DNA from 4 places in the Moorella sp. E308F genome. Region 3 is predicted to be linked to each of the others. Evidence: riboswitches for the same ligand, from Rfam matches in the RefSeq annotation. Region 3 holds a riboswitch; each other region holds the start of a gene.

Region 1 (7,850 bases), 860 kb from region 3:
AATTCGTCAGCGCTGAAGCGGAAACTGATCGGGTAGTCTTCTCCCACAGCTTCCTTAATCCTTCTGATTATCTCCAACGGGAAGCGCATCCTTCTCTCAAAGCTACCGCCATATTTGTCGACTCGCCGGTTTGTCCGCGGTGACATGAACTGTCCAATAAGATACCCATGGGCGCCATGCAGTTCTATCCCGTCAAACATGGCTCCTTTAGCTCTCACAGCCGTATTAACGAATTTCTGGATTAACTCTTCGATTTCGTTGATTGTAAGCTCCCGCGGTTGAGTACCAAGAAATGAACAAGGAACCGGAGAGGGAGCTACCGGTTGAAGCCCCTCTGTTATACCAGGAGTGGTCTGACGACCAGCATGGTGTATCTGCATAAAGATTTTAGCACCATAGTTGTGGACAGCTTCTGCCAGCTCAAAAAATCCGGTCATGTACTTATCATCATCGAGCCGCAACTGACAAGCAATATTTTTGCCCCGGGGGTAATCTATCTGTACATTTTCTAAGATTATAAGTCCTACCCCACCCCTCGCACGTGCTACGTAATAGTCAATAAGCCTCTGGCTTACTGATCCGTCCTCATTGGCAAGATTTGTGGCCATCGGTGGCATGACAATGCGGTTCCGGATTACCAGGTTTCCTATTTTACCTTCCGAAAAAAGGTTTGGAAAGTATGTCATATTACTCCCACCCTACTTTGTGATTGTTACTACTATCTACTATAACTTAAGGTAGAAGCTATTGTCAATTATTTTTCCCGTTTAGTTCTAATTTCTAACATCTACCTTGTGAATAAATGGATGCAATTTTTGCGCCATGCTCTGCAAGGTTGCCCCTGGATAAGGCCGGAGCGCCTGGAAATCTGCATCCAGTAACGTTCCGGCGGGCTGGTACTGCTGTAGTACGTAACGCCGTGCTCCACGCAGCAGCCGGCCTATGGCCAGGAAATCTTCCTCCATTAACAGGCCGGGAACTACCGTGGTACGAAATTCATAAGCAACCCGGCTGTTTTTAATGAGAGCAATACTTTCCTTTACAGCCTCCAGGTTCGCCCTGGTGCCGGTTAAAAGGTCATACTTCTCCGGCGGCGCTTTTATGTCCATGGCCACATAGTCCAGGAGGTCACCGGCCAGCAGCCTGGCTATAACATCAGGCTGTGAACCGTTGGTATCCAGTTTGACTTTAAAACCGTGGGATTTCAGTGACCGGATAAATTCCTCCAGGCCCGGCGCCAGGGTTGGCTCACCCCCGGTTATACAAACGGCCTGCACCCAGGAGCGGCGCCGAAGCAACAGGTTTAAAACCTCCGCCGGGCTGACTTCCGGCAAAGTAGCAGGGCGCAGCACCAGGTCGGCATTGTGGCACCAAGGGCAGCGGAAATTGCACCCGCCCAAAAAGACGGTAGTGCAAACCTCGCAGGGGAAGTCCACCAGGCTCGTTTGCTGGATGCCTCTAATGGCGATAGGGATCATTTCCTTAAAACAGGCAATGGCCGTCATATTATCCAGCCTTTCCTAAACTGCCGCCTGGCGTGTTTGTTCGTCGTCGCAGGAGACAGGACGGAAGCCACGCCGCTCCCGGAACTCCTCCTGCTTGCCTTTATTCCAGTTCTTCACCGGCCGGTAATAGCCGACGATCCGGCTCCAGACCTCCGTTTCCCGGCCGCAGGCCGGGCATGTCCACTGCTCGCCGGAAAGATATCCGTGCTCGGGGCAGATGCTGAAGGTAGGAGTAATGGTGAAATACGGCAGGCGGAAATTATCCATCACCGTCTGCAGAAAACGCCGGCAGGTTGCTGTATCTGTCACCCTTTCCCCCAGGTAGGCGTGAAAGACCGTACCTCCGGTATATTTTAGCTGCAGCTCGTCCTGGTGCTCCAGGGCGGTAAACACGTCGTCGGTGTAGCCGACCGGCAGATGGGTGGAATTGGTATAATACGGCTCCTCTGTTCCGGAAGTGAAGATGTCGGGATAATTGCGTTTGTCCAGCCGCGCCAGACGGTAGGACGTCCCCTCCGCCGGCGTGGCTTCCAGGTTGAAGAGCTGGCCGGTTTCTACCTGGTAGGTGGCCAGGACAGAACGCATGAAGTCCAGGATTTCTAAAGCCAGACCCCTTCCCTCGCGGGTATTAATACCTTTCCCTATAAAATTCAGGAGGGCCTCGTGCATGCCCACGATACCGATGGTGTTAAAATGGTTCTCCCAGTACCTGCCGAAGCGTTCTTTAACCTGCCGCAAATAGAACCGGGAGTAAGGATAAAGCCCTTGCTCAGTAAATTTTTCCAGGATATTGCGTTTGAGAAGCAAGCTCTCTTTTGCCAGGTCCATCTTCGCTTTGAGGCCGGTGAAAAATTCTTCCTTCGTTTTAGAAAGATAACCCAGTCGGGGCAAATTTATGGTGACTACACCTATCGACCCGGTGAGGGGGTTGGCCCCAAAGAGACCGCCGCCGCGTTTCTTGAGTTCCCGGTTATCCAGACGCAGGCGACAGCACATACTCCGCACGTCTTCGGGCTTTAAATCGGAATTGATAAAATTGGCGAAGTAGGGGATGCCGTATTTGGCCGTCATGGCCAGGATTTTTTCTACCACCGGGCTTTCCCAGGGAAAATCCGGTGTGATATTGTAGGTAGGTATGGGGAAGGTAAAAATGCGGCCCCGGGCGTCTCCCTCCATCATCACCTCGCAGAAGGCCGTATTCAGCCAGTCCATCTCCTGCTGGAAGTCGCCGTAACATTCTTTCCTGCGCTCGCCGCCGATAATCACCGGCTCGTTAGCTAAAATCTGCGGCACAACCACATCCATGGTCAGGTTGACAAAGGGCGTCTGGAATCCCACCCTGGTGGGTACATTGAGGTTAAAGATGAATTCCTGCAGGGCCTGCTTGACTTCCCGGTAGTCCAGGCCGTCGTAACGGATAAAAGGGGCGAGGTAAGTATCGAAGTTGGAAAAGGCCTGGGCACCGGCAGCTTCTCCCTGCAAAGTATAAAAGAAATTGGCTATCTGCCCCAGGGCCGTCCGGAAATGCCTGGGCGGCGCGCTTTCTACCTTCTGCCCCACGCCGGCAAAGCCGCTTTCCAGTAAATCGGCCAGGTCCCAGCCACAGCAATAGGGCGCCAACAACCCCAGGTCGTGGATATGGATATCGCCCCTTTCATGGGCCTCGCGGATAGCCGGCGGGTAGACCTTTTCCAGCCAATACCTGGAACTGACGGCGGCGATGATATGGTTGTTGAGGCCCTGGAGGGAATAATTCATGTTGCTGTTCTCATTAATCCGCCAGTCCTGGCCGTCCAGGTAGCCCTGGACCATTTCCTGCACGTTGACCAGAAGGTGGCGGAAATCCCGCCATTCCGCATGTTGTTGCCGGTAAAGGATATAAGCCTTGGCCGTCCGGGCATGGCCATTCTCAATCAATACTTTTTCCACCAGGTCCTGCACGTCTTCGACGGTAGGCAGCCTGTCGGCAAATTTTTCCGCCAGAAGGGCCGTCACCTGGTTGGCCAGCTGGCTGGCCTGGCGGCGGTCCTGGCCCCCGACAGCCTGGGCCGCTTTGTAAATAGCATTGATTATCCTCTCCTCGTCAAAGTCCACTACCCGGCCGTCGCGCTTGATGATCTTCTTGGGTATCATGATAAAATTTAAATCTCCTTTCGCCTGCCTGAATGAAAAACCCCAACCACGCCTGCGTAGCTGGGGTAAATCCTCCCTTACCTCACCTTCACCATGGCCGTGGTTTAACGGTGAAATCTCACGGGCAGGTCTCCTGGCTCGGGTTCAACGCTCCCTGCTGCCTTCCCAGTCCAGCACTCAGCTCCTTTAGATGCACTACTCCGGGTACTTCTTAATACTATAAGAAATTAACCCGTAGCTGTAAATATCTTGCTGAGTGCTGGACCAGTGGCTCCTTTAGCAGGTACTCCCCCTCACAGTGGCGGCACCGCGCCGGACTTGCACCGGCTTCCCTGGCACCCGCGAGAATCCTTTTCTGGTAATGTTCAACACAGTAATCTTCGACAAAGATGAGGCAAAATCCTGCCGCTATATAACCTTCTCATCCCCCGGTTAAGCACTGTTTTTATTCACCTGGGGCTATTTTTCCTTGCTGGAATTACTTTGTTTCCTGTTTTCTATGGGGGCAGGTATTACAAAGGGAGGGATCGTCAAAGGAGATCTGGCAGTAAGTCCCTTCCTCCTTCCAGCATGGCTTGGCGCACCCTATGCGTTCAGTCTTCCGGGAGCAGGCCGGGCAGTCCTCGTATAACCAGCAAGGATAGAAGGCCAGGTAGTGTTTGATGGAGTTTAAATTGAAGCCTTTATCGATGAGCTTTTGAATGAAGCGCAGCCGTTTCAAGTCATTATTTGAGTAAAGGCGCCGCCCGTTCTTGCGTGCGGGCTGGATGAGTTTATGTCTTTCCCAGACCCGCAGGGTGCCCGGCTGTATGCCCAGTAAATCGGCGACCACGCTGATGGTATATAACATTTGTTCAGGCATTAAAAGCCGCCTCGCTTAACAATCAGTTTATAAATTATTGGCAGTTTTATTTTACGTTAACTTATCATCCCAGATCAAGTATCGCTTTTCTCCTATCTGAAAACATAATTTTGCTATATCTAAATAACTTTGTTGTAAGATTTTTTATAAGTTTATTGACATGGGTTTGTTCAACAAATATGATATAAGTAAGATCAATAGTAAGCGGGGCGAAGAAGGCCGGTGTATCCCATCGGTATGGTTATCCAGGTCTTAGATATTTCTCCCCACCGCCTGCGTCGCTGGGAACGAAAGGGACTGGTTGTTCCCATGAGGAAAAACGGCCGGCGCTGCTATTCGGAACTGGACTTACAACGGTTAATGTTTATTAAACGCCTCCTTGATGGCAAACATTGCCGGCTCGCAAACCTCCCTAATTACCTCGCCTTTTACCCCTGCTGGCAGGATGGCAAATGCATAAGCACCCCTTTAGAAGAGCCAAAGGAAGGGGCGCGTCCCTGCTGGCAAAAGAAAAACTGGTATTGTGGCTACCAGTTCCACCGGAAAGTATAGTCAGGGTTACAAGGCAAGGAAATATCCGTTTTTTAACTTCTAGCACCATTCATTAAATTTTATCCAGGAGTGTTGTTTATGTCCATTTTGCTGGCTACAGAAGCGCCTGGCCTTGCAAAAATCTCCCGGGCCATGGGCGGAGCCAGCCTGCAGACCTGCCTGGCCTGCGGCGTGTGCACCGGCGGCTGCCCTACCGGCGACATCGGCGCCCCCGTAGACCCCCGTAAAATGGTGCGCCTGCTCCTTTTGGGGATGGAAGACCGGCTCCTGGCGTCAGATATGATCTGGCTCTGCACCATGTGCGGCCGCTGTACAGTCTACTGCCCGGTGGGCGTGAATATGGGCGACCTGGTCCGGGCCATGCGGTCGGAACTGGCGGCAGAAGGCCGCGTCCCCGTAAACCTGCAGAAAGTGGTAGACCTGGCTCTAGAGTCTGGCAATAATATGGGGATCAGCCAGGAGGATTACCTCGACACCCTGGACTGGATGCAGGAAGAGCTCCAGGCGGAGTTCGGCAGTGAGGCGGAAATACCCGTTGATAAGAAGGACGCCAGGATATTGTACGTTATCAACCCGCGGGAAGCGAAGTTCTTCCCCCTCTCCATTCTAGCGGCGGCCAAAGTGTTCCATGCCGCCGGCGAAAGCTGGACCCTTTCCAGCCGCTACTGGGACGCGACCAACTACGCCCTTTTCTCCGGGGACGACAAAGCCGGCGCTATCCTGGTGCAACGCCTGGCCGATGAGGTGGAGCGCCTGGGCTGCCAGGAGTTGATCATGACCGAGTGCGGCCATGCCTTCCGCGCCATTCGCTGGGGGCCGGAGCAGTGGCTGGGGTACAAACTCCCCTTCAGCGTGCGCAGTATCGTCCAGCTCATGGCCGAATACCTGCAAGACGGCCGCATCCGCCTTGACCCCTCCCGCAACAGCGAACCGGTAACCTATCACGATCCCTGCAATCTAGGCCGCAAGGAGGGCATTTTTGAAGAACCGCGGCAGATACTCCGGGCGGCGGTAGCAGATTTCCGGGAGATGACACCCAACCGTGAGAATAACTACTGCTGCGGCGGCGGTGGCGGCCTGCTCTCTTTGAGCGAGTTTGGCCAGGAACGCATGGCTAAAGGAAAGGTGAAAATAGAACAGATCCGGCGCACGGGAGCAAAGATTATCGCCACTCCCTGCCATAACTGCGTTGACCAATTGAACGATTTATGCCGTCATTATCACCTCGATGTTAAGGCGAAAAACATAGTCGAGCTGGTAGCCGACGCTCTCGTAATTAATGGCAAGGAGTGAGGTATTGATGGTTAAAAATGGTTCGTTGCCGGTAGCCGTACTGGGAGCAGGTATCGCCGGGGTCCAGGCGGCTCTAGACCTGGCCTGCCTCGGCTACCAGGTAATCCTGGTAGAACGCGCTGCCCGGCCGGGCGGCAAGCTGGCTATTTTACCCAAGACCTTTCCCACCAACGACTGCAGCGCCTGCGCTATGACGCCCTGGAATGGTTTCTTCTGTATACGCTCCCCGCACTTTATCAGGCTGGCCGGGGAAGATAAAATCGTACTCTTGACCGGTGCTGAAGTTAAAAACTTAACCGGGAAAGCAGGCCATTTTTGTCTCCATCTTAACCGGCAGGGCCGGGAAGAAACCATCAATGTGGCTGCCATCATCCTTTGTCCCGGTTATGAGGAATATTTACCCCCTAGTTTAAACGCCCGTTACGGTTATGGCCGTTATAGCGGTGTCTTGACGGGCCTGGAGCTGGAGCAACAGCTGGCTAACAGTGGGTACCCGCACCGTCCCCCGGGCAAAGAGCCGGTGCAACGGGTGGCTTTCATCCAGTGTGCCGGCTCCCGCGATCCCGCCAACGGAGTGGCTTACTGCTCGGCCGTCTGCTGTATGTATGCCCTGAAGGAGGCCCTGATGCTTTATGAGACCGCTGCTAATTTGAAACTCCCTTTACCGCAAATAACCCTGTTTTACATGGACCTGCGTACCTACAGCAAAACTTACCAGGAATATCTGGAGAAGGCCCGGCGGGAATACGGATTAAGGCTTGTTCGTTCCCGCATTCACAGCATTATCCAGTCTCCAGGAGAACCCCGGCTGGTCATTCGCTATGCCCGGGAAAACGGCCAGATCAACGTCGAAGAATTTGACCTGGCAGTACTGGCTACCGGCTTGCGACCGCCGGATGGCGCCCGGGACCTCGCCGCCAAGCTGGACATTAAGGTCGATACCTATGGTTTCTGCCAGTCCCCTACCCTTTCTCCCTTGGCCACCACACGGGAAGGAGTATTTGTCGCCGGCGCCTTTAGCGGCCCCTGCGACGTAATCGATGCCGTCACCCAGGGCTCGGCCGCTGCCGCTGCCTGCGCTTCCTGGCTAAAAGAAGCAGGTTTATTTTATAGGAGTTCCCTGCCCCCTAAAATACAATTGGTTTCACTTCCTGGCGGCAATAGTATCCCGCCGCGGACCGGCGTCTTTGTCTGCGGGTGTGACCAGTTGTCTGCCGGCCTGGATTTAAAGGAGCTGGAAGAATATAGCCGCTCCTTGCCTGGGGTTGCCTGGGTGGAAAGATTATTCCTTTGCGCCGGGGGGGCAGGCGAACAATTACGCCAGGCCATAAAGGAACATAGCTTAAACCGTATTGTAGTAGCTGCCTGCAGCGCGCGTGCTCTGGAACCCCTGGTAAAAACTTATCTGCGGCAGGCCGGCCTGCCGGGCCATGTAGCAAAGGTGGTTAATGTCCTGGATCATGCGGTCCGGATTTACAGTGGCAGGAAAGATCGCGCTACCAGAA
Region 2 (7,850 bases), on a different contig from region 3:
GGCGCGCGCAGGCGAGGCCGGCCGCGGTTTTGCAGTGGTGGCGGATGAGGTCCGCAAGCTGGCTGAGCAGTCCCGTGCTTCTTCGGATAAGATCAGGGCGCTGTTGGACACTATAGCCGCGGGGACCAATGAAGTTGTGAACACTTCGGAGGAAGTCAGGAGGCAGGTAGTTGCGCAACTGGAAAATGTAGAAAAAACGGTCAAATCCTTTGACGACATACTCCATTCGGTAGCCGCTATAGCACCCACGATCGATGAGACGTACCGTCAGGTAGACAACACTGTGAAGGCCAAGGACGTGATGCTGGAACGGGTTCAGAGCATAAGTGCTGTGTCGGAAGAAACTTCAGCTTCGGCACAAGAGATTTCGGCCTCGGCTGAGGAACTGTCAGCATCAACCCAGGAGATAGCCTCAACAGCCCAGGAGGTCCTCAGGGTAGCCAGGCGATTAGAAGAACAAGTGGGGCGCTTCAAGGTATGAATGGCAACCTGTCTTACGGCGCTAAAGACAACCGTGCAGGGAGCAAACCTGTCGCCAGGTCACGGCCAATATACCTACATACCTACAGTTTTATTAAACTCAATTGCCTTCACAGCTACTACCGGTTTTTTCAGTTTTTTGGCTCTGGTTGAAGCCAGGCTGGCCGTATTGACCAGGTATTTGACTATGTAACTACTGTCTTCACCAGAATTGTGTAGTTCTGAACAGCGGCCTCCGGCTACGCCGGCAGAAATGGCGACCTTTATTTTCCCGGGCCAGTTTTCATTAGCATGGGCCAGGACCATTTGCCGGGCAAGTTTTTCGGCTTCGGGCAGGGGCCGGTTAGTTACGGCTGCAAATTCGTCGCCCGCATAGCGACATAGAGTTTCCTTATTGCTGTCGATTAAGCTATTTAAGATTAGAGCAGTCTGGCGCAGGACATTGTCGCCGTAGATGTGGCCGTACTCTTTATTAATAAAGCCAAAGTTATCTAAATCCAGGAAGATTACCGTAATCTCCTGGCCTTTTTTTAATAACTCCAGGGCTTTTTCGTAAAAGATTTCGGCTTTATTTAACCCGGTAAGGCCATCGGTATATTTACCCAATTCTGACATAATTTGAGTGTGAGTAACGACACCAATAATATCACTTTCTCTGGTAACTACCAGATGCTCAATTTTATGTTTGGCCATTAATTTTTGCGCTTCAGTGAGGCAAGCCGTTGGCGGTATAGTAATCACTTTGCGAGTCATAGCATCGGCAACCAGCCGGTTGGGGTGAGATCTTTTTATATCCCTTGAAGTAATGATGCCTACCAGTTTTCCTTCTTCAACTACCGGTAGACTACCTATACCATAACGCTCCATGATTAGTGCCGCCCGGCCGACACTGGCCACAGGGTCGATGGTATAAAGCTTCTCGCTTATCAGGCCTTCTACCGTGGGCACTACAAATCCACCGTCCTGCTGATCTGAATAGTAATATTTACCTGTGCCTTAATTACCATATTCTCGCTGGCGATGCGGTTTCCTTCGTCGATTACAACTGGCAAAAGTTTTTCTTTGGGTAGGAGCCTTAAAAGAGATTTTTTAACTACTACAGCTTCAAAAACTTCGTGATTGAGGCGAACAATCTCATATTGTTCCGGCGAGACTGCATCAACCATCCGCCTGACGGCTTCGGGACCAATAGGGGCTCTTTTACCAACGAGTAAAATGTCCTGCATGGGAGGGATCTCAAATTCCGATAATTTTATGCTGATGTCGGCTTTGCGTTGTGGTTCCGGTGAGCGGGACGTTTCCTGGAGCGTCAAAATATCTCCCTTCCTTCCCCAAGACATATATTTATATTATACCCTTTATTACTAAATTTGCCCATGGGGTTAATAACAATATTAGTCAAGTTTAGCATTCATTTTACTGAAATACTGTAAGGTTTTCGCCTGTAGTGGAATGGAAAAGATGACGCCGCATAACATCGCCCATGTTTACGGCGTACCGGTGGTGATGGCAAAAATGAGAAACATCCCGGTAATCATACCGCTGGGTTAACTGTAATCATCGCACCCTGGAGATGGCCTCCGGGTTTTTTATTTATGGCATATTATTATTGACAAATGGCCATAATAGACTTATACTAATAATGAACATAAGACCGAAAGGGGGTGTAAAAATGCCACGTGGTGACAGGACCGGTCCGTGGGGTCTCGGGCCACGCACCGGCCGCGGAGCCGGCTTTTGTAACGGTTTCCCCGTACCGGGCTTTATGAATCCTGCTTTCGGCTTTGGACGGGGCCTGGGTTTTGGGCTGGGTCGCGGCCGGGGCTTAGGCCTGGGCCTGGGCCGCAGGTGGGCCTGGGGTTTTTCCCCGCCGTCTTATGGCTGGTTTCCCGGTGGCTGGTGGGGCGCACCCTTTCCCGGTGCCTTACCGCCCCAGGGCGCGGCGCCTGATGTGGAATTTTTAAAGCAGCAGGCGGCCGTGCTTGAAGGCCAGCTCAAAGCGGTCAAAGAACAGCTGAAGGCTTTACAGCAGGAAGAGCGGCAAGATAAGGCCCGCGATCCGGAAAATGAGGACCTGTAGGTAAACCCAAAATGCGGGGCCGGGTCATAAATTTACATCCCGGCTCTTTTTGTTTAATATTTTATTGACATAAGGTCAAAATAACTATATAATGCTATTGGACAAATGACCATTATAGAAGGGGGCGAAATTAATGAAAGTGGCTATTACGGCCCAGGGTAAAGATGCGGCGGCAGCGGTGGACCCCCGTTTCGGTCGCTGCCAGTATTTTGTTATTGCCGATACAGCAAGGAATACCTTTGAGGCCGTAGCCAACGATAACATGGCCGCCGGCGGCGGGGCGGGAGTGGCTACAGCCCAGGCCATGGTCAACCGGGGTGTGGAGGTTGTCCTTACCGGAAATGTTGGGCCCAATGCCCTGCGGGTTTTGCAGGGTGCCGGAGTTAAGGTTTACTCAACTACAGCACCGACGGTCCAGGCGGCGTTGCAGCAGTGGCAGGCCGGAGAGGCCACGCTATTTTCCCAGGCTAACGTAGGGTCTCATTTTGGTATGGGTCGGGGAGGTAACAGATGGTGAAGATCGCCGTAGCAACCGAGGGAAAAATGGTAGCCGAGCATTTTGGCCATTGTTCCCAGTACAGCCTGTTTACCGTTGAAGACGGGAAAGTAATAAGTAAAGAAGTTATTGCCAATCCCGGGCATCAGCCTGGCTTCTTACCGGGTTATCTGGCAAATTTAGGTGTTCACTGCGTTATTGTCGGCGGCATCGGCGCCCGCGCCGTGGAATTGTTCGGTGAGCGGGGCATTGAAGTAATAAGCGGTGCTTCCGGCCCCGTAGAGGCGGCAGTGAATGCTTACCTGAGCGGTAATCTCAAGAGTACCGGCAGTACCTGCAGCCATGACCATGATGGCTGCAATCATTAAAATAAACGGAGGAGAGTAACATGGCAGCCAGGGTTGATGAAGATAAGTGCACCGGCTGTGGCAGCTGCGTCGAGGTTTGTCCGGTAGAAGCCATTACCGTTGAAGAAGTAGCGACTATTAATGCCGACGAGTGCCTGGAGTGCGGCGCCTGCGTTGATGAGTGCCCGAATAATGCTCTCAGTCTTGATTAAAGTGTGGTGAAGGGAATGCTTGTCACTGTGGCCAGCGGCAAAGGGGGCACGGGGAAAACGACCATTGTTACCAACCTGGCCCTGGCCCTGGCCAGGAAAATACCGGTGCAGGTACTCGACTGCGATGTAGAAGAGCCCAATGCCCATCTCTTCCTGCATCCGGTATTCCAGGAAGAAGAGGAAGTGACCCTGCCGGTCCCGGAAGTGGACAATACCAAATGTAACGGCTGCGGCAAGTGCAGCGAAGTTTGCGCTTTTCACGCCCTGGCCGTCGCCGGGGGTAAGGTTATTACTTTTCCGGAAATGTGCCACGGCTGCGGCGGCTGCGCCATTGTGTGTCCCCAGGGTGCAATTACAGAGAAACCTTATCGTATCGGGGCGGTAGCCAGGGGCCAGGCCGGCAAGATTGATTTTGTCCACGGCAAGATTGATGTGGGCGTGCCCCTGGCACCCCCGGTGATCAGAGCGGTCAAAAGGCTCGCCCACAAAGAAGGGCTCACCCTTATAGACGCCCCGCCGGGTACTTCCTGCCCGGTAGTAGCTGCCTTGAAGGGCAGCGATTTTTGCCTGCTGGTTACGGAGCCCACTCCTTTCGGCCTTAATGATCTCAAGCTCGCAGTCGGCATGGTGCGAGAACTGGGTATTCCTTTTGCGGTGGTTATCAATCGTTCCACCCTGGGTGACCTGCGGGTGGAGCGTTATTGCCGCCAGGAAAAGATTCCGGTCCTTCTGAAAATCCCCTTTGACAAAAGATATGCTGCCACCTATGCCAGAGGGAGATGCCTGGTGGAAGATTATCCCGACTGGGTACCGCCTTTTGTCGGCCTCTGGCAGGAGATAGAGAGGCTGGTGTCACAACATGCAAGAGCTGCTGGTAATTAGCGGTAAGGGCGGTACCGGTAAAACTTCTATCGTTGCTGCCCTGGCAGCCCTGGCGGAGGATAAAGTCCTGGCCGACTGTGACGTTGACGCTGCCGACCTGCACCTGCTCCTGCGGCCGGAGGTGGAGAGCGTCAATGAATTTTACGGCTCCAACAAAGCGGTTACTGATGCCGGGCGTTGCACCGGGTGCGGCCGCTGTATCGAAGTTTGCCGGTTTGGCGCTATCACGAAGGCAGATAACGGGTCAAGGGGCTCCGTTTTTCAGGTGGATTCTCTATCATGTGAAGGCTGCGGGGTCTGCACCTTGACGTGCCCGGCAGGGGCCATTACCATGAAACCCAACCTAGCCGGGTACTGGTATATTTCAGAAACACCTCACGGCCCTCTTGTACATGCCCAGCTAGGCCTGGCCGAGGACAATTCCGGCAAGCTGGTGACGAAGGTACGCCAGGAAGCGCGGCGGCTGGCGGAGGAAAATAAGGCCCGGCTGATCATTACCGACGGCCCGCCCGGCATCGGCTGCCCGGTCATATCCTCCCTGAGCGGGGTAACCCTGGCCCTGGTGGTGACGGAACCGACGGTAGCCGGCTGGCACGACCTGGAACGGGTGGTGAAGCTGGCCGGCCACTTTAAAGTACCGGTGGCCGTTTGTATTAACAAATATGACCTGGCCCCTGAGAAAAGCCGGGAGATTGAAGCTTATTGTTATGAGCAGGGCCTTACCATAGCCGGTAAAATACCTTTCGATGCCGACGTGGCCAGGGCCTTGGTAAATGCCGTGCCGCTTACGGCCTGTTCCCACGGGGCGGCAGCAAATGCCGTCAAAGCCATGTGGGATAGCTTGATGGTACAATTGGCAAGGATAGGAAAGTAGTAAGAGGACTTTATGGGGCAAATAAATATGGGGCAAATAAAAAAGTTCTTGCCGGGAGGATTCTGGTAGTATCTGTAGAATGGTTATATAAAGAAAAATGAATAACGGTGCAGGCATCAAGGGAAGCCGGTGCAAATCCGGCGCGGTCGCGCCACTGTAAGGGGGAGTGACCCCGCATCAGGCCACTGGACCGCTACTCAGTACGTTTTTGTAACGGGTTAACTTCTTTAGGCTGAGTGCGGGCTGGGAAGGCGTGGGGGAACGGTGAACCCGAGCCAGGAGACCTGGTGCTTGCCGAAGTAGCTGGTGCTCCCTACGCAGGATGGGGAAACGGCATAACCCCTGATTTCTTTGGAGCAGGGGTTTTAATTTTATCAGGGTAGGCGCCTGGCCCCGAGGGGCCGGCTTAAATGCTGCCAGCCGGCCCGGCAAGGAGCTTCCAACAAGGGACAACAACTGGATGTTCACGATGCGCCGGGAACGGTAGATGGACGGCCTATTCTAACCCACCCGGGGAGTATTGCAGGGAGGTGTTAGCATGAGGCCGTCTTTTTCATTTTTGCAAGCAGACAGGTGCTGGGTCTGGAGCACGTCGTAAAGGTGTGACACCCGTTAAGACCCTTTTGATTCTCTGGCTAAATTTTATGAAAGGCAAGGTGGCAGGAATGTCCTATAAGAGGTTCAACAGGCGTTTTATATCCCTGGCAACAACGGTTTGCCTTCTTTTCAGCTTTCTTGTACCTTTTGTTGTCCCGGACAAGGCTATGGCCGCGGATCAGGCCGTTGCCTATACTGCCCAAGAACTGGCCGCCAAAGCCATAAAATTTATTAACGACCGCTACCAGGCCGGGGAGAAGATTGACGGCTACACGGCCTACATACTTACCCTGGCGGGAGAAAATCTAGAAGATAAAGTAAAATGGACCAAGAATGAGGAAACGTTAAAAAGCAGCATCGAAAAACTGGCCGACTTACTTGGCAATAATAATAGTTTAATTACTTACATTATGGCGACCCAGAATGCCGACGGTAGCTTTGGCCCTTTGGCCAATGATTATGGCACCAAGGCACCGCTGCAGGCCCTGGCGCTGGTAAAACCTGATTTGCCGGTTAATGATCCTGTTTATAACCAGGTCCAGGACAGCATTAGCAAGGCAGTTTCTTATTTTAAAAATCGTTACCAGAATGGCAGTTTAACTTATGAGGTCAACGGTTGGAACTTTGATTATCGCTGCGTAGAAGCTCTGGTCAACGCCGGTGAAGACCTTTCTGGAGGCGGGTGGGTCTATAATGGTAAATCTTTGAAAAATGTCGTTATTGCCTCTGCCGAGGCTGCTGCCAGCAATCCCTCCGTACTGGATGCCGTCTATCTGGCGAAAGAATTAACCGCCCTTTATGCCGTAGATCCGACTTCAAGTTACATTAATATGCTAGCCGACGCCATTATTGCTAAACAAAAGACTACTAATGGAACGATTTATTTTGGCAACAGCATTTATGACGATGTTACAGTTTTAACCGCCCTTGGCAAAGCAGGCAGGCTTAGTGTCATTGACCAGGTGTATGCCTTGAACTACCTTAATGGGTTTAAACATGAACATAAAAACGCCTGGGGGCAGCCAGCCGGAGCGGCATGGAGCGGTTATACCGCGGAGGAACCGGATTTAACGGCCCAGGTGCTTACGGCCCTCAGCTACTTTGACGGGGCGAAGGTAGAAGGTAGCGACGTTTATAAAACCATCCAGGAGGGCCTGGCTTACCTTAAAGATATCCAGGACGTAGACACTGGCGCTATCCCGGCCCAGTGGGATAGTACCTTTTCTACGGCCGAAACCCTGATTGCCTTAAAATCTTTAGGTAAAACGTATAATGATTATGCCGGCAGCAGTTCTCCATGGGTGAAAAGATCAAGAACGAAAACTATAGCCCAATGCTTGTTGGCCTTAAATAGATGGGGTGATACAGTACGGGTAAATAAGCTGGCAAATCTTTTAAAGGAACGGCATTCTCCTAACGGTTTTGACAACAGCGTTTACAGCGACATGTGGGCCTATATTGCTCTGGGGGAAGCGGGCCAGATAACCTTAATCAATGATGTTTATGCCCACGATTACATCCTGGGCAAGCAAAGCGTGGCCGAGGCCACTTATGGCGCCTGGGGAGAGGCGGTGGGTAACACTTTTTACCCCGACTTTATGTCTACCGCCCAGGCGATCCGGGCCTTGACTTATCTGCCAGGTTATCAACAAAATGACCCGCAAATCCAGAGCGCCATCGATAAGGGCCTGGCCTATTTAAAGAAGTGGCTGCAGCCTGACGGCAGCGTGTATTATCGCACCGAGTCTTGGGCCGAAGATCCGGTAGTAGATACCACCGAAGTGATTATTACCCTGAAAAGGCTGGGACATGATCTTTTGAGCTGGCGAAGCCCTACGGGGTTATCGCCGGTATCCTACATGATGCTCAAAGCCTTGAACGA
Region 3 (7,850 bases):
ATGCGGCCCTGGAGGCGGCGGCCAGGCTTTCCGACCGCTACATCACCGACCGCTACCTGCCGGATAAAGCCATCGACCTGGTTGACGAGGCTGCTTCCCGGGTGCGTCTCAAAGTCTACACGGCTCCCGACGACGTGAAAAAGCTGGAAGCACGCCTGGAAGAACTGGAGAAGGAAAAGGCGGCGGCCGTCCATGCCCAGGAGTTTGAAAAGGCGGCGGCCTTAAGGGACGAAGAAAAGAAAATAAAAGAGGAGTTAGAAGCCAAAAAGGGCGAGTGGCAGAAGGAAAAGGGCCTGGAGAAGTCCGTGGTGACGCCGGAGGACATCGCCCAGATTGTTTCCAGCTGGACGGGAATCCCGGTCACCCAGCTGGCCCAGGAGGAAAGCGAGCGGCTCCTCCACCTGGAGGATGTCCTGCACCAGCGGGTCATCGGCCAGGATGAGGCCGTCCACGCCGTTGCCCGGGCCGTGCGCCGCGCCCGGGCGGGCCTCAAAGACCCCAAGCGGCCCATCGGCTCTTTCATCTTCCTCGGCCCCACCGGCGTCGGCAAGACCGAGCTGGCCCGGGCCCTGGCCGAGGCCCTCTTCGGCGACGAGGACGCCATGATCCGCTTCGACATGTCCGAGTACATGGAGAAGCACACCGTCTCTCGGCTGGTGGGCGCCCCGCCCGGTTACGTCGGCTACGAGGAGAGCGGCCAGCTGACGGAGGCCGTCCGGCGCCGGCCCTACAGCGTGGTCCTCTTTGACGAGATCGAAAAGGCCCACCCGGACATCTTTAACGTGCTGCTGCAGGTCCTGGACGACGGCAGGCTCACGGACGCCAAGGGCCGCACCGTGGACTTCCGCAACACGGTGATTATCATGACCTCCAATATCGGCGCCAGCACCATCAAGCGGGAGAGCCTGGGCTTTAAAGCTTCCACCAGCGAAGTGGCGGCCGATTCTTACGACAAAATGAAGAAGCACATTATGGAAGAGCTGCGGCGGACCTTCCGGCCCGAGTTCCTGAACCGCATCGACGAGCTGATCGTCTTCCATGCCCTGTCCAGGGATGATATCAAAAAGATAGTCGACTTGATGCTGGCCGATATGAACCGCCGCCTGGAGGAGAATAAGCTTTCCGTAGAAGTGACGGATGAAGCCAAAGAAATCCTCATCAAAGAAGGCTTCGACGAAGCCTTCGGCGCTCGTCCCCTGCGGCGTGCCATCCAGACCCTCATCGAAGACCAGCTCTCCGACGAGATGCTGGCCGGGAAAATCGTCCCCGGCGACAAGGTCCGGGCCGTCGCCCGGGACGGCAAGATTGTCCTGGAAAAGGCGGCCTAGTCCGGGACGGGATAGACCTCTACAAGCACCCGCGCGCAACGGGTGCTTTTTCTTTTGCTGTAACGAGCAATTTACTTATTTCCACCGCCAGGGGACAGTTCTAATTTTCCAGGGTCCCCAGGAGGCAGAAGGGTTTTCCCGCCCGGAGCCCTGCAGCCTCTAGGGCGGCCCGCTCGCCGGCGGCGAGGATGCAGGTGGCGGGGCCGGCCGATTTGTGCAAGTCCAGCTCCGGTAAGCCCGGCCGCCAGTTGATCTGCAGCCTGTATAAAGCGGCCAGATCCCGGGCCTCGGCCAAGATGCCCCTGGAACCGACGGGAACGATTTCCCGGATGCCCGGCTGGTCGAGGAGCAGGCGTACGGTTTGCAGGTCTGCGATTTCCGGATCGTCGAGGAAGACCTCGGTTCCGACCTTGGGCCGCCCGAAAAGGGCCAGGGCGTCGCCGGCAGCCAGGCGCCCTATTAGCAGCTCTGCGGTAGCCGCCAGGCCGATGACGGTGATCCCTATCCCGGACTGGATAGTGGGGACGTTTTTTTCGCTGCTGCCGGTGAGGGCTTTCTCCGGATCGATACCCAGCGAGCGGACCTCGTCGGCTACGCCCTCCCGGATGGCCGCACCTGTAGGTTCCGGTTCCACGGAGAGGGTGTTGACGATGCAGACCGGCCAGGCGCCTACCGCCAGGACTTCCATCAAGGCTACCCTGGCGGTGAAGCGACCCAGGACGTATCCCGGCACCCGCACCACGTCGGCTTCCTTGGGGCCGATGGCCCCGGCGGAGTCGCAGGCGATCACCAGGGATCTTTGCGCCTCCAGGTCCAGGATGGTCAAATCACGGTAGCGGCGGGGGGAAAGGGTGGCCGGGGTCATTTACCTTCACCTTTCCCCCGGCCGGCGGCATAGCTGGCGGGATATACCCGGCGCAGACTGGTGAAGGCCGTCGCGGCCAGGACGATGTTCAGGGCGGAAGCGATTAATAAGGGCACCACCATGGCCAGGAAGAATGCTTTGCCGAACCCCGGCAGGGGGATGAACAGCGCCGGGAGTAACAGGCCGTTGAGGGCTATTCCCGCTGCTATCCCCAGCCAGGGGGAAAAGCGGTAGAAAAGGGCAAAAAGGGCGACGACGGCGGCCATTCCGGCGGCGATTACCAGGTGGAGGGGCGGGGTGAGGGGGAACCCGGCGGTAAAGGCGGTGAGCAGGTGCCCCAGGGAAGCTATCAGGGCCCCGTCGGCGGGACCCAGGATGAGGGCGCCGAGAAAGCCGGGAAAAGAATCGAAGGCCGGGGTGCCGGTGATGCTGGGTATTTTTAGATTGGCGCCCACAGTTGACAGGGCGATGAGCATGGCCAGGGTCGCCAGGCGTCTGGCCGTCCAGCGGCTTGCCTTAACGGCCGGGGAGGAAAGTTCCGGTTTTGCCATGTTTGCTTCTCCTTTCTAAAGAAGACTTTGTCAGGGGTGAAATGGGGCCGGGCCACCCGTAACAAAAAAGTCCCCAGCCGTCTTCCGGCTGGGGACTTTACCATCATCCCCGGTTGCTTCTCCCCTTTCCTGGCGAAGGTGAGAGGTCACATGGACAGGCAGGTCTCCTGGCTCGCGCTTCCTCGTTTGGCGATGCCTTCCCGGGAACTATCCCAGTGGCGTTATATCGCCAACTCCACGCTCACAGTGGCGGGACCGCGCCGGATCGCCGCCTGAAAAGGCGGTTACCGGACTTCCCTATTCTCCCCCTCCCGGGGGCACCTGTCCATTTTTTCATATATGGTTGTCAATTATTAATATAATCTACCACCGTGCTTTTGGCAAGCCCTGTTTTCCGAAAGTAAGCCCGGGAAAGACTTTCCGGGGGAGGTAGCCGCACCGTGTTCGATTACCGGGCCGCCACGGGGCTGTGTTGTCCGTCTATTCCTGGCGGAAAAGACCGGTTCCGGCCGGGTTACCCTAGCTCACCATCCAATTTACCGCCAGTTCTCCCGGGGCGGTAACCCGTTTACCCTCTGCTAACTTCAGGGCTGCCAGGCCGGTGTCGGGATAGGCGCTTTCGCCGTGCTGGGAAAGATCCAGGCCGGCTTCCTCTTCCTCGGCTGTGCCCCGCCTGGCAATCCCAGGGCCTCATGAGCTTAACCGAACGCTATTCTTATCTTCGTCAAGCTTGGTGAACCGCCGGATGCGGACCCGCATGTCCGGTGGTGTGAGAGGACGGGGGCTAGCCGCCCCCTCCTACTCGATTTGCTAACGAAATTTAACAGGGTAAAGGAGGATTTTTCCTTTTTATGACGAAAAAATACATTTGGCCGGGGAGGGAGCGCCCGGCCGGTAAATAAAAAGGGGAGGTGTTGCCGTTGATCTCTACGGTTACAAGCACCACCGTTACCACCATTGCCAGCTCCACCATGGCCGCCGGACTGGGCCTGGCTGCTGTCCTCTGCTTGATTGCCTTCCTGATCGCCAAGGAACTGCTGGATGCCGGCGTCAGCGTCGAGGGTACGGGTGAAGGTGCGGCCACAACCCTTTACCCGTGGGTACGACCCCTTAGCCGCGCTTTGACCGTGGGCATCATCCCCTTGCTCATTGGCTTCGGGTTTATAGTCCTGGTAAGGGTGATGGCCGTCCTTTAAAGCAGCCATTAAAGCGATGGTGGTAAAACGCCATGAGCCCGGATTGGGGGCTCGCCACCGGACCGCAAGGAACGGTGGTATTTTTTTGGGGGAATTTTTTTGCGCTTGCATACCTGGAAAGAGCTCGTCTACCTCGACGCCATGGCCCTGGTCCTGGCCCTAATCATCCTCCTGGGCGGTCCCCAGCCCCTGCGGGTCGCCCTGGGGCTGCCCTTTGTCCTCTTTTTGCCGGGCTATTGCCTGATAGCGGCCCTTTTTCCCCGGCAGGGGGACCTGGACGGCATCGAGAGGATAGCATTGAGCTTTGGCCTGAGCATCGCCGTCGTACCCCTCATCGGGCTGGGCCTCAACTACACCCCCTGGGGCATCCGCCTCTACCCCATCCTTATTTCCCTGTTAATCTGGATCCTGGGCCTCTCCGCCCTGGGCCTCACCCGCCGCCGGCGGCTGCCCCCGGAGGAGCGTTTTACCATCGCCCTGGAGCTCAAGCCCCCGGCCTGGCGCGCCCTCACACCCCTGGATCGGGTCCTCTCCATTGTCCTCATTGCGGCCATAATCTTTGCCGTGGGCAGCATCGTCTACGTCGTCAAGACGCCCAAAGTGGGGGAGCGCTTCACGGAATTTTACATCCTCGGGCCTTCCGGCAACGCGGAAGGCTACCCGCGCCGGCTCACCCTGGGTGAGAGCGGCCGGGTCATTTTAGGCATCGTCAACCACGAGTACGCCCGGGTGGAGTACAGGGTGACGGTGCGCCAGGGGACGGACGACCTGGTGCAGCTCGGCCCCCTGGTGTTAAACCATGAGGAGAAATGGGAAGAACCCCTCGCCTTTACCCCCCGCCGGGCCGGAGAGAACCAGAAAATCGAGTTTCTCCTCTACAAAACCGGAGAGACGCCCCAGCCGGGCATACCTTACGTGAAGGCAGGCGACACGACGCCCTCCGTAGAACCTTATCGCAGCCTGCACCTGTGGATAAACGTCGTCAATCCCAGCCCAGCAAACAGTCCGGGAGATGAAGCCAGTTGAGCAGTCCCCAGCCCATGCCCCAGGCACCTTTTAAAATCTTCCTCGCGAGGCAGGGGGAATACCTGCCCTGGTATTACGGCGTCCTTTTAACCGCGGCCGAAATCCTGACGGCCCTCATGTACATACCCGCCGGCCTGGCCCTGCACTTCAGCATCTTGATCCTCTTAATCCTTCAGGCCGCCCTGGAGGCGGGAAAACCCCGCCACGCCCTTTACCAGGCCCTCACCCTGGCGCCCCTGACACGCATCATGAGCCTGACCCTGCCCCTGGGCAGCTTTCCCCTGATGTGGTGGTACGCCATCACCAGCCTGCCCCTTTTGGCGGCGGCCGGGGCTGCGGCCGCCATCTGCGGCTTTAAGGCCGCCGACCTGGGCCTGGTCCGGGGCCGCCCCGGGCTGCAGGTCCTGGTGGCCCTGAGCGGCCTGCCTCTGGGCCTCCTGGAATACCTGATCTTAAAACCCCAGCCCCTGGCGGCGGGCCTCGACTGGCGCCATCTGTGGCTTGCGGCCCTGATCCTCCTCATATGCACCGGCTTTATGGAGGAGCTGGTCTTCCGCGGCCTCATCATGCGGGCGGCTACAATCGCCGCCGGGCCGCGCTTTGCCCTCTACTACATGAGCTTTATCTTCGCCGTCCTGCATATCACCCACCGCTCGGTCCTGGACGTCTTCTTCGTTTTTGCCGTGGCCCTCTTTTTCGGCTGGGTAGTCCAAAAGGATCGCTCCATCCTGGGGGTCACCCTGGCCCACGGCCTTACCAATATCACCCTTTACCTCATCTGGCCCAACCTGTTATAATTTCTCTGGGTGATACATCCATGCGCGCCAGGATTATCCTCGGCGGGGTCGCCGCCCTCATTCTGGGGAGCGGCCTCCTGCTGTATTTTCTTTTCGGCTTGCCTGCCGGCAGGGGGACGGCGCCGATGCCCTTTTTTGGACCATCCCCGGGCGAGACGGGCTGGCAGGCGCCGGGTGCCGGTGCCCGGACACCCGCGGGAAGCCCGCCGCCCGCACCGGGAGAAGGGGCGGCGGAGGTGTCCCCGGCTCCCGGTGGGGCAGCGCCGGCGCCGGGAGGCTCCCAGCAGCCCCAGACCTCTCCCGGGCTGCCCGAGCAGGAGAACCAGGTCTGGCAGGAGTACGCGCCGCGCCTCCTGGCCCTGCAGGAGGAGTACCAGGGCCGCCTGGACGCCCTGCTGGCCCGCGCCTATGCCGACTACCAGCGCCATAAAAACGACAGGGCTAAGCTCCTTTCCCTGGCCGCCTACTACATCAAGGAGGGCACGGCCCTGGAAAGGGAGGCCGACGGCGCCTTCAACAGCATCGCCGCCGCCATGGAAGCAGAACTGAAAGAACGCCACCTGCCCCTGACCATGGTCCAGGACCTGCGGCGCCGGTACCGGGACTTAAAGCAGCAGCGGCGAAGGGCCATCTTCAGCCGCGCCTGGGAATTAATTAATTCCCAGGCAAATTTTTCTCTGGAAAAGAAGGAAATTGTTTCTTGACGGCGAATATAAGAGAAACCAGTGGGACTAAAGTCTTATACAATCTGGTACTTATCTAGGACCATAGTCATGTTATCGTCTTATATAAAGTGGTGATATCAATTTGCAGCACTGCGACGTGGCAGTAGTCGGCGCCGGACCGGCCGGCTGCAGCGCGGCGCGCCTGATTGCGGCGGTCGGTTTCCGGGTAATCATCCTGGAAGAACACAACCAGATTGGCGAACCCCTGCAGTGCTCCGGCCTCATCAGCCCCCGCACCCTGGAGCTTGCCGGTTACCAGGGGGAGCTGCGCCACGCCCTCCACGGCTTCAACCTCCACAGCCCCGCGGGTTACACCCTGGGATTCCAAACCAATAAAACCTACGCCGTGGCCGTCGACCGCGTGGCCCTGGACCGGCAGCTGGCAGACACCGCCCGGGCGGCGGGAGCGGAGCTGATCACCGGGGCCAGGGTGGGAAGATTGCAGTATGCAGGTGACGGTATAATCCTGCACGCCTCGGGAACTGCCGTCAAGGCTCGGCTGGTCATCGCCGCCGATGGGGCCCGCTCATCTTTCGCCCGCCGTTTGGGCCTCAGGCCGCGGGAGATTATCCCCCTGGCGGCGGCGGAAATAGAGCTGGGACCGGGGAGCCGGGCCCGGGAGGACGTCATCGAGCTCTTCCTGGGGCAGGACCTCGCCCCCGGCTGGTTCGGCTGGCTCTTCCCGGCGGGCAAGGGCCGGGCGCGAATCGGCGTCGGGGTAGGCCTTAAAGGCCCCAGTCCCCGGCGCTGCCTGGACATGCTGTTGAAACGCTATCCGGAATACTTCAGTAAAGCGAAGATCCTACGGTATACAAGTGGCTGCGTGCCCATCGGGCCGCCGCCCCGCTTTTACGGCGAGCGGGTGATGCTTTTAGGCGATGCCGCCGCCCAGGTAAAGCCCATCTCCGGCGGCGGCCTCTACCTGGGGCTGCACGCGGCCCGGCACTGCGCCCGCACGGCCATCCAGGCCCTGGAGCAAAAAGACTTTAGCGCCGCTGTTCTTGCGGGCTACCAGGAAGCCTGGGAAAAAGAGTTCGGCGCGGCCCTGCGCAGCGACCTGGTGCTGCGGGAATTATTCCTTTCTTTGAACGATACGAAAGCCGATTATCTCACCCGCTTTTTCGACAACAGCTTCTGGCGGCAGTTTATCGCCCGGTACGCCGACATCGACTACCCCTCGTTCCTGGTGAAAAAAATCCTGGGAACGGGGCTCCTGCCGCGTAAGTTCTTTCAACTGGCCCTAGACCTGGGCGGATTTATCGGCCGCATCGTGAACAGGGAGGGAAACCGCCGCTCCCTGCCGGCCCTGGAAGCGGGAGAGTATCAAGCAACAACATAGAAAAACCTGGAGAAAAATAATAG
Region 4 (7,850 bases), on a different contig from region 3:
CCACCTATAATCGCCGCCGAAGCTTTTCTATCTCCTGTCTGCTAACAATCACCCTTCATGGGGTGCCTTTGACTATAATTAATGACAAATAATCCTGTTTCTTACCCTTTTCGGCTACCAGGTCCCGGCTGAAGCTCTCCCCGGCCTGGCCGCAGCGGCTGGCCAGGAACGACTGCCCGGCCACGCCCGCCTCTTCCAGCACGGTAACGATGGCGTCATAATGGCGGGCGACTTTCATTAAGACGAGATTGGGAAAAAGGGAGAGGTATTCCTTTAAGTTAGCCGGGTCCTTGAGGGCCGGGATGATGGCCAGAGGTTCGTCCCCTACCGCCAGGGGAACATTCAAACTGGCAGCAGCCGCAGCAAAGGAAGTGATCCCGGGAACGGTAACAATCTTTAAATCCGGGTTGAGTTTTTGCAAGCGTTGCATTAAGTAGCTATAGGTGCTGTAAAGGGAAGCATCCCCCAGAGTCAGGAAGGCGATATCCTGGCCTGCTGAAAGGTTTTTCAAAAGTTCTGCCGCCGCTGCATCCCAGGAACGTTCCAGGTAAGCCAGGTCATGGGTCATAGGCATGAAAAGATTTAGTATCTTCTGCTCAGGCCGGAGAAAAGGCCGGACCACCTGCAGGGCCAGGCTTTCCTCGCCACGCTGGGAAACCGGTACCGCCAGGACCGGTACCTGTTCTAAAATGGCTTTAGCCTTCAGGGTTAACAGGTCCGGGTCTCCCGGTCCAACCCCCAGGCCATAGAGGGTTCCACTCACCACTCCTGCCTCCTATTCGTCACGGCGCAATTGCTTCACCAGCTGCACTATATATACGGGATTCAGGGCCCGCCAGATGTGGTAGCGGCCGGCCGGTTCCAGGCGGGCCAAGTTGGCAGCCAGGGCCTCTACCTGGTAGCCCCGCTGATAGCCGAAGGCCAGGGCCGTACTCAAGGTCTCGACGGTGATGGCATTGAGGACGATAATTCCTCCCGGCCGCAAAGCTTCATGGCAGACCCGTAAAATCTCTTCCAGGTGCCCGCCGCTGCCTCCGATGAAAACCCGGTCCGGCGGCGGCAGACCCTCCAGGGCCGCCGGGGCCCTGCCGGCCACCACCTGGACATTATCCAGGCCAAAACGTTTTACATTCTCCCGGATCAAGGTGCAGGCCTCCGGGTTTACCTCTACGGCCAGGACCTGTCCCGGAGCCACCAGCCTGGCCGCTTCAACGGCCAGGCTCCCGGTTCCGGAGCCAATATCGTAAACGGTCATACCCGGTCCCAAACGGGCTTTGGCCAGGGTTAGGACCCGGACTTCCTCTTTCGTCAGGGGGACCTGGCTGCGGTTAAAGTAATGGTCAGGTATCCCGGGCGTACTATAGGGCCAGTGAATCCGGTTCATAACCGGCTATCACCACCCCGGGCCTGGTCAAATGCTGCCGGGCCAGTTCGGCTGCCGTCAGCCAGGCCGTCTGCTCCTGGTTGCTGCCCAGGTCGATCCCCACCCACAGCTTGATACCGGCCAGGCCGTGGTCGGACAGGTATTTACCTATAACTGCCGGGGTGTTGGCCCCGCCGGTGAGTATAGCCAGCCTCGCTTGCCCGGCCGCCAGCCGGGGCAGGTACGGTTCCAGAACCTCCAGGGAGCGTCCGTGGCAGCTTAAGAAAACGGCATCTTCCCAGCCCTGCCCCAGGCGGGCAAAAGCCAGCTGAACGGAACTGATGCCGGGGATAACGTTGATTTTTTCGCCGGGAAACTGGCGCTTGAGCCACGCGAGGAGGCTGTAAAAGCCGGGATCCCCGGATACCAGGATAGCCGTAGGGCGGCCGCGTATCTGCAACAGGCAGGAGCGTAACCCCTCCAGGTCGCCCGTGATAACCCTTTTCTCGCGTTCTAAATCTTGAAAAAGGTTCAAAGCCCGGGGGCCGCCGATAAGGACTTCGGCCGCCGCCGCTGCCCGCCGGGCCGCCGGCGTTATGTATTCCGGGCTGCCTGGTCCAACCCCGATGACGGTCAGCCACCGGCCATCAGCTCCCATGGCCCCACGCCTCCAGTATCTGCCGGGCCACCGCATCCCGGCCCATAATTTCTCCCTGCAGGTTGAGCAAAACCGTACCTACGGTGAGCTCACCACGGACAAAGTCCTCGGCCCGCCGGCTGGCCCGGGCCGCCAGGGTGTCCCAGAACTCTCGCCCCAGACCGTGGCTATGGATAATTTCCTGGGCAGCTTCCACTGTAGTTACCTCTAAAAGCTGCCGCACGGCTTCCGGGGATGCCCCCCGCGCCGCGGCCCAGGCGGCCAGGATTTCCTGGCGGGCGTCGGCCAGGCGGCTGTGGGTATAAAAGATGCCTCCCACCACCTTGATGAGCTTGCCGCCGTGCCCCCACAGGAGCACCCGCTTCACCCCCCGCCCGGCGCAGGCCTCCAACATGTAGCCGATAAAGTTGCTGGTCAGAACAATGGCCGCAGCCGGCAGGTGATAGCGTTCTTCGGCCTGGCGCTGCCCCAGGCGGCCGGGGGTCAGGATGAGGGTCTCCCAGCCGGCAGCCAGGGCGACGTCTATTTGCGGTATCAGGGAAGTACGGTAGGCCTCTTCGGACATGGGTTCGACAAAACCGGTAGTGCCCAGGATCGAAAGGCCGCCCTCAATCCCCAGGCGGGGGTTGAGGGTCCGCCGGGCCAGCTCTTCCCCCCCGGGGATGCTGATTTCCAGCTCCAGGCCCTGGCCGGGCGGGGTTACATCGGCAACTGCCGCGGCGATCATTTGCCGGGGAACGGGATTAATGGCCGGTTCCCCCGGCGGTATAGCCAGGCCGGGACGGGTTACTGTCCCGACGCCGGGTCCGCCGCGCAAAGTCAACCCCCGGCCGGATTGCCGGGCGCGGACGTGGATGGCAGCCCCGTGGGTAACGTCAGGGTCATCGCCGGCGTCTTTGACCACCACGGCCTCGGCCCAGCCCGGACCCTGGTGCACGGTAACCGGCAGGGTTACCTTTTCCCCCCGCGGCAGGGTAAGGGTAACCTCCCGCACCAGTTGTTTCTGCCATAAAGCTATGGCCGCCGCCCTCGCCGCAGCAGCCGCACAGGTACCTGTGGTATAACCCCGCCGTAACTCCCTCTGCAACGATTTCTCCTCCAGTTTTTATTGTATTTTCGGAGAAGTTCCTCCCAACAACCTTTCTTCATTAGCCTTATTATCCTTTAAAACCAGGGGCAGGCCGGCCACCACCAGGTAGACCTGGTCGGCCCGGCGAGCAATCTCCTGGTTGGCCAGGCCCAGCAGGTCCCGGAAAACCCGGCCCAGGGGATAGGGAGGAATGAGCCCCATTCCCGCTTCTTCAGTAACAATAATTACCCGCGCCGGTACCTGCCGGGCTACGGCCGCCAGTTCCCTCACTTTGACCATGATGGCTTCTACAGCCGCCGTACTTTTTTCCCAGCTGTCTCCTGCTCCAGCCGCCTCCTGGCTCAAAAGGTTGCTGAGCCACATGCCCAGGCTGTCCAGGAGGATGGTACCGGCACGCCGCCCTTCCCGGGCCACGGCTTCCGTGACGGCCAGGGGAGCTTCCACCGTCAGCCATGCAGCCGGTCGTCGGCGCCGGTGCATGTCCACCCGGGCCGCCATTTCGGCATCGTCCACGGTCGCCGTGGCCAGGTAGACTACTTTTTCGCCTCCGGCAGCAGCCAGTTCTTCAGCCAGGCGGCTTTTGCCACTCCTGGCCCCCCCGGTTACCATGATTAACGACCCGTACCCCATAGAATGGCCTCCTAAAATAAAAACTCCAGCCCCCACGAAGCAGCTGGAGTCACATCACCTAACTTTAGGCCCCTTAACGCGAGGGTGAAATGAACAGGCAGGTTTCCTGGCTCCGGCTCCTTGCCTGGCTTCGCCTTCCCGGTATAATACCAGTGGCCTTGAAGCAGGCTCCCCGGTTACAGTGGCGCGACCGCTCAGGATTTACACCTGATTCCCTTTTAACCTTTCAGGCACCTGTTCCCTATTAAGTTAATTATAGTATAAATCGCTCCCTCCTATCAGTCAAGCCCTGGGTAACGATATGCCCTGCAACTTATTTGTGATCATAGCCAGCTCTTTATTCTTTTCCCAGATAGCCCGGGCATAGCGCCGGTTGCGGAGCTGGAGCTTTTCCTTTTCCTGGCGCAGGCGATTTACCATCTCCCACTTTTCGGCTTCACTTTTTTCTATCAGGCGTAGCAAGACACGCCGGCTGACCCGTAATTGTTCTACCTTACTTTCCAGCTCCTGGATACGCCGGTAAAGGCCAGCTGCCTCATTGCCAGCCAACGGCCCCACCCCCTCATTATTAGTTTGCTAAAGTATATGCCTGGAAATCAAACCTTAGTCGCTTGAGCTTTAATCTTTTCCGCTCGCCTCTGTAATTGCTCCAGTTCCGCTGTGCCCACCCGGCAGGTCCCCAGGTCGGCATGGCTGTTGTCAACCATGCCGTGGAAATCTGACCCGCCGGTTACCACCAGGTCATACCGGGAGGCAAATTCCAGGTAACGCCTGGTGGCAGCGGCATCGTGGAGAGGATAATAGGCTTCGATACCCTGTAAGCCGCCATCAACAAGGGCCGGAAGAAGGGCATCAGCCGGGCTTAAGCCCGGGTGGGCCAGGACCGGCACTCCGCCAGCCTTTAATATTACCTCCACCGCCCGGCCAGGTTCAACTTTTTCCCGCGGGACATAAGCAGGCCGGCCCCGTGCCAGCAGGGTTTTGAAGGCCGCCTCCACAGAGGGGGCATATCCCTTACGGACCAGAACGGCTGCGATATGGGGACGGCCCACGGCCTCGCCCCTGAGTTCCTGCTCGACCTCGCCCATGCTGATATCATAACCCAGCTCTTGTAATCTGGCGACCATCCGGGCCGTGCGCCGGTAACGCGCCTGGCGCATAGTTTCCAGGAAGGCCAGCAAATTTTCCTTTTGCCAATCAAGGTAATAACCCAGAATATGAATTTCTTTATCTTCCCACTCGGTGCTCAGCTCGACCCCAGGAATGACCGTCACGCCGTAACTGCTGCCGGCAGCCAGGGCTTCTGCCAGGCCGGCTACCGTATCATGATCGGTGACACCAAGGGTCGTTAAACCTTTGGCCTTTGCCAGCCTGATTAGTTCTGGGGGTGAAAGCAGACCGTCGGAACTCGTAGTATGGGTATGTAAATCAGCTAGCTGCATAGATATCTTGTCCAATGGTTAATTTACGCCGTGCCGTAGTGCTGCAACCTCTGGATAGCCATTGCCCGGCCGGTAGCGGGATCAATATCTACCAGCACGGCTTCCAGCTGAATAACGCCACCGGCGACTTCAAACCGCACCGGCAGCTGGGTAAGAAATTTTTTAACGACAAGTTCTGTTTTTACCCCCAGGACCGAATCCCTGGGGCCGGTCATGCCTACATCGGTGATATAGGCCGTCCCCTGGGGCAGGACGCGGGCATCGGCCGTCTGGATATGGGTATGGGTCCCGATGACCGCACTTACCAGTCCGTCAAGGTACCAGCCCAGGGCAACCTTTTCTGAAGTTGCTTCAGCATGGAAGTCTACTAAAATGATCTTAGTTATCTCCCCGATCTCTTCTGCCAGGCGGCGTCCTAGGCGAAAAGGACACTCCAGGGATGATAGAAACACCCGCCCCGATAAATTAATAATTCCTACCTGCAGGTCTTCCTTGACCTTTACCAGGGTATAGCCCCTGCCAGGAGTACCAGGAGGATAATTGGCCGGCCGGACAATGCGCTCATCCTCCTCCAGGAGGGCCAGCGCTTCTCGCTTATCCCAGACATGGTTGCCCATGGTTAAAATATCAATGCCGGCGGCAAAAAGTTCACCGGCAATAGCCGGCGTAATACCATTACCACCGGCAGCATTTTCGCCGTTTGCTACTACGAGGGCCGGCCGGTATTCCTGGAGCAGAGGTGGCAGGAGTTCCCGGATCGCTTTACGGCCCGGCCGTCCCACTACATCGCCAATCATTAGAACCCGCAAAAACAAGGCTCCCCTCGAATTACCTTAAAATTATTATTCGCGCCGGTTCTATTTATTAAACACCATGACCCGACCTTCTTCCCGGAAGGCAATTAGCTGGCGCTCCGGGACGGTACCCCTAACACTTTCCAGCATACGGTCAATTAACTCTTCCTGGAGCAAAAGCTCTTCTTCCATGATATTATCATTGTTCTCCGCAACCAGGCTGGACCCAAATTCCTCCCGCACCAGGGCAATAATGAGGTCAATTTCATCCCGGGAAAGGGTGGTTACATCCCGTTGTACCTCCAGGGCTGTCAGCTGGTCATAAGGTGTATATTTCAGGTTAATGACCCTTGCTTCCCGGTCTTCCAGGTAGTTATATACTTCCAGGGATTTACGGAATTTCTTTTCAAACTGCTGGATAGCCTCCCCGGCCAGGGGTTGGGACAGCATAAAAGTAAAGCGTAAAACCTGGTCTTGGGGTTCATAGTTAATGGTACCTACTTCCGGGTAACGTACCAGGATAGAAATAAGGAGACCGATAGTATCAGATACTTCGCCGCCGTGTTTGTACTTCAGGCCCAAGGTTAACACCTGCCCCGTACTTTTATGTATATGTATAAGATGTTACCACCAATAAGACACTACTTCTGCAACCAAAAGCAAATTCCTGCCTGCCTTGTCCTCCGGAAACGATGAAAATTTAATGGCAGGGATGGAAAAACTATTTCCTTCCCTGCCATTTAAATTATTTAGCATAATCGACAGCGCGGGTTTCGCGAATAACTACCACTTTAATCTGGCCCGGGTATTCCATTTCCTTTTCGATCTTTTTCACGATTTCCCTAGCAAGGTGCATGGCCATGGCATCATCAATCTTGTCAGGTTTAACTAAAATCCTTACCTCCCGTCCGGCCTGGATAGCATAAGATTTTTCCACGCCGGCAAAGGAATCAGCGATCTCCTCCAGTTTTTCCAGGCGTTTAATATAGGCCTCCAGGGTTTCCCGCCGGGCTCCCGGCCGGGCTGCCGAAATGGCATCGGCCGCCTGGACCAGGCCGGCTTCGATGCTACGCGGTTCCACGTCACCATGATGGGCTTCAATGGCATGGATTACCTCCGGGGATTCCCGGTATTTTTTAGCCAGCTCAACCCCCAGGGCGACATGGGGGCCCTCGACTTCAAAATCAACGGCTTTACCAATATCATGGAGCAAACCGGCCCGCTTAGCCAGCTGGACATCAACCCCCAGCTCGGCAGCCATAGCCCCGGCCAGGAAAGCTACTTCCAGGGAGTGTTTTAGGACGTTCTGGCCGTAGCTGGTGCGGTATTTAAGTTTACCCAGGAGGCGCACCAGCTCTGGATGCAGGTTATGAATACCAGCTTCGAAGGTAGCCCGCTCGCCTTCTTCCCGGATCTTTTGCTCGAGCTCCCGCCGGGCCTTTTCAACCATTTCTTCGATCCGGGCCGGGTGGATACGCCCATCGATAATTAACTTTTCCAGGGCAATCCGGGCCACTTCCCGGCGAATAGGATCGAAACTGGAGAGAATAACGGCTTCCGGTGTGTCATCAATGATGAGATCGACACCCGTCAGGGTTTCCAGGGCGCGAATGTTGCGGCCCTCGCGACCGATAATGCGCCCCTTCATTTCATCATTGGGCAGGTTCACCACCGAAACCGTCGCCTCGGCCACATAATCAGCAGCACAGTGCTGGATAGCGTGAGTAATAATCTCCCGCGCCCTTTTTTCTGCTTCTTCTTTGGCCTCCGTTTCAATTTGTTTAATCAGCATGGCTGCTTCATGCCTTACTTCTTTTTCCACATTCTGCAGTAGGATGGCCCTGGCTTCTTCAGTCGTTAAGCCGGAAATGCG

What was found. Region 3 has a riboswitch for cobalamin ahead of E308F_RS04520 (ECF transporter S component). Riboswitches for the same ligand answer to the same signal wherever they lie in the genome.
Region 1: it holds a riboswitch for cobalamin, as region 3 does, so the genes downstream of both, E308F_RS00230 (ribonucleoside triphosphate reductase) here and E308F_RS04520 (ECF transporter S component) in region 3, are expected to answer to the same signal.
Region 2: it holds a riboswitch for cobalamin, as region 3 does, so the genes downstream of both, E308F_RS10740 (S-layer homology domain-containing protein) here and E308F_RS04520 (ECF transporter S component) in region 3, are expected to answer to the same signal.
Region 4: it holds a riboswitch for cobalamin, as region 3 does, so the genes downstream of both, cobU (bifunctional adenosylcobinamide kinase/adenosylcobinamide-phosphate guanylyltransferase) here and E308F_RS04520 (ECF transporter S component) in region 3, are expected to answer to the same signal.

Annotation. Positions count from the first base shown of each region.
Region 1 covers NZ_BJKN01000001.1:33,954-41,803, forward strand. The annotation lists gene E308F_RS00220 (FAD-dependent oxidoreductase) at 1-686, opposite strand, end outside; gene E308F_RS00225 (anaerobic ribonucleoside-triphosphate reductase activating protein) at 774-1,505, opposite strand; gene E308F_RS00230 (ribonucleoside triphosphate reductase) at 1,521-3,638, opposite strand; cobalamin riboswitch at 3,745-3,996, opposite strand; gene E308F_RS00235 (MerR family transcriptional regulator) at 4,117-4,500, opposite strand; gene E308F_RS00240 (MerR family transcriptional regulator) at 4,723-5,052, shown strand; gene E308F_RS00245 ((Fe-S)-binding protein) at 5,131-6,345, shown strand; gene E308F_RS00250 (FAD-dependent oxidoreductase) at 6,353-7,850, shown strand, end outside.
Region 2 covers NZ_BJKN01000002.1:845,868-853,717, reverse strand. The annotation lists gene E308F_RS10785 (methyl-accepting chemotaxis protein) at 1-481, shown strand, start outside; gene E308F_RS10780 (GGDEF domain-containing protein) at 556-1,428, opposite strand; gene E308F_RS10775 (hypothetical protein) at 1,428-1,793, opposite strand; gene E308F_RS10770 (DUF5320 domain-containing protein) at 2,054-2,560, shown strand; gene E308F_RS10765 (NifB/NifX family molybdenum-iron cluster-binding protein) at 2,694-3,077, shown strand; gene E308F_RS10760 (NifB/NifX family molybdenum-iron cluster-binding protein) at 3,071-3,424, shown strand; gene E308F_RS10755 (4Fe-4S binding protein) at 3,445-3,615, shown strand; gene E308F_RS10750 (ATP-binding protein) at 3,619-4,497, shown strand; gene E308F_RS10745 (ATP-binding protein) at 4,475-5,371, shown strand; cobalamin riboswitch at 5,491-5,657, shown strand; gene E308F_RS10740 (S-layer homology domain-containing protein) at 6,037-7,850, shown strand, end outside.
Region 3 covers NZ_BJKN01000001.1:895,155-903,004, forward strand. The annotation lists gene E308F_RS04510 (ATP-dependent Clp protease ATP-binding subunit) at 1-1,328, shown strand, start outside; gene E308F_RS04515 (AIR synthase related protein) at 1,429-2,193, opposite strand; gene E308F_RS04520 (ECF transporter S component) at 2,190-2,744, opposite strand; cobalamin riboswitch at 2,885-3,084, opposite strand; gene E308F_RS04530 (hypothetical protein) at 3,665-3,940, shown strand; gene E308F_RS04535 (DUF1616 domain-containing protein) at 4,040-4,966, shown strand; gene E308F_RS04540 (CPBP family intramembrane glutamic endopeptidase) at 4,963-5,763, shown strand; gene E308F_RS04545 (hypothetical protein) at 5,784-6,467, shown strand; gene E308F_RS04550 (NAD(P)/FAD-dependent oxidoreductase) at 6,571-7,827, shown strand.
Region 4 covers NZ_BJKN01000002.1:273,512-281,361, reverse strand. The annotation lists gene cobI (precorrin-2 C(20)-methyltransferase) at 56-763, opposite strand; gene cbiT (precorrin-6Y C5,15-methyltransferase (decarboxylating) subunit CbiT) at 776-1,384, opposite strand; gene cbiE (precorrin-6y C5,15-methyltransferase (decarboxylating) subunit CbiE) at 1,359-2,021, opposite strand; gene cbiD (cobalt-precorrin-5B (C(1))-methyltransferase CbiD) at 2,011-3,108, opposite strand; gene cobU (bifunctional adenosylcobinamide kinase/adenosylcobinamide-phosphate guanylyltransferase) at 3,127-3,741, opposite strand; cobalamin riboswitch at 3,821-3,994, opposite strand; gene E308F_RS07755 (translation initiation factor 2) at 4,024-4,290, opposite strand; gene E308F_RS07750 (PHP domain-containing protein) at 4,338-5,183, opposite strand; gene E308F_RS07745 (TIGR00282 family metallophosphoesterase) at 5,207-5,992, opposite strand; gene E308F_RS07740 (hypothetical protein) at 6,041-6,568, opposite strand; gene rny (ribonuclease Y) at 6,723-7,850, opposite strand, start outside.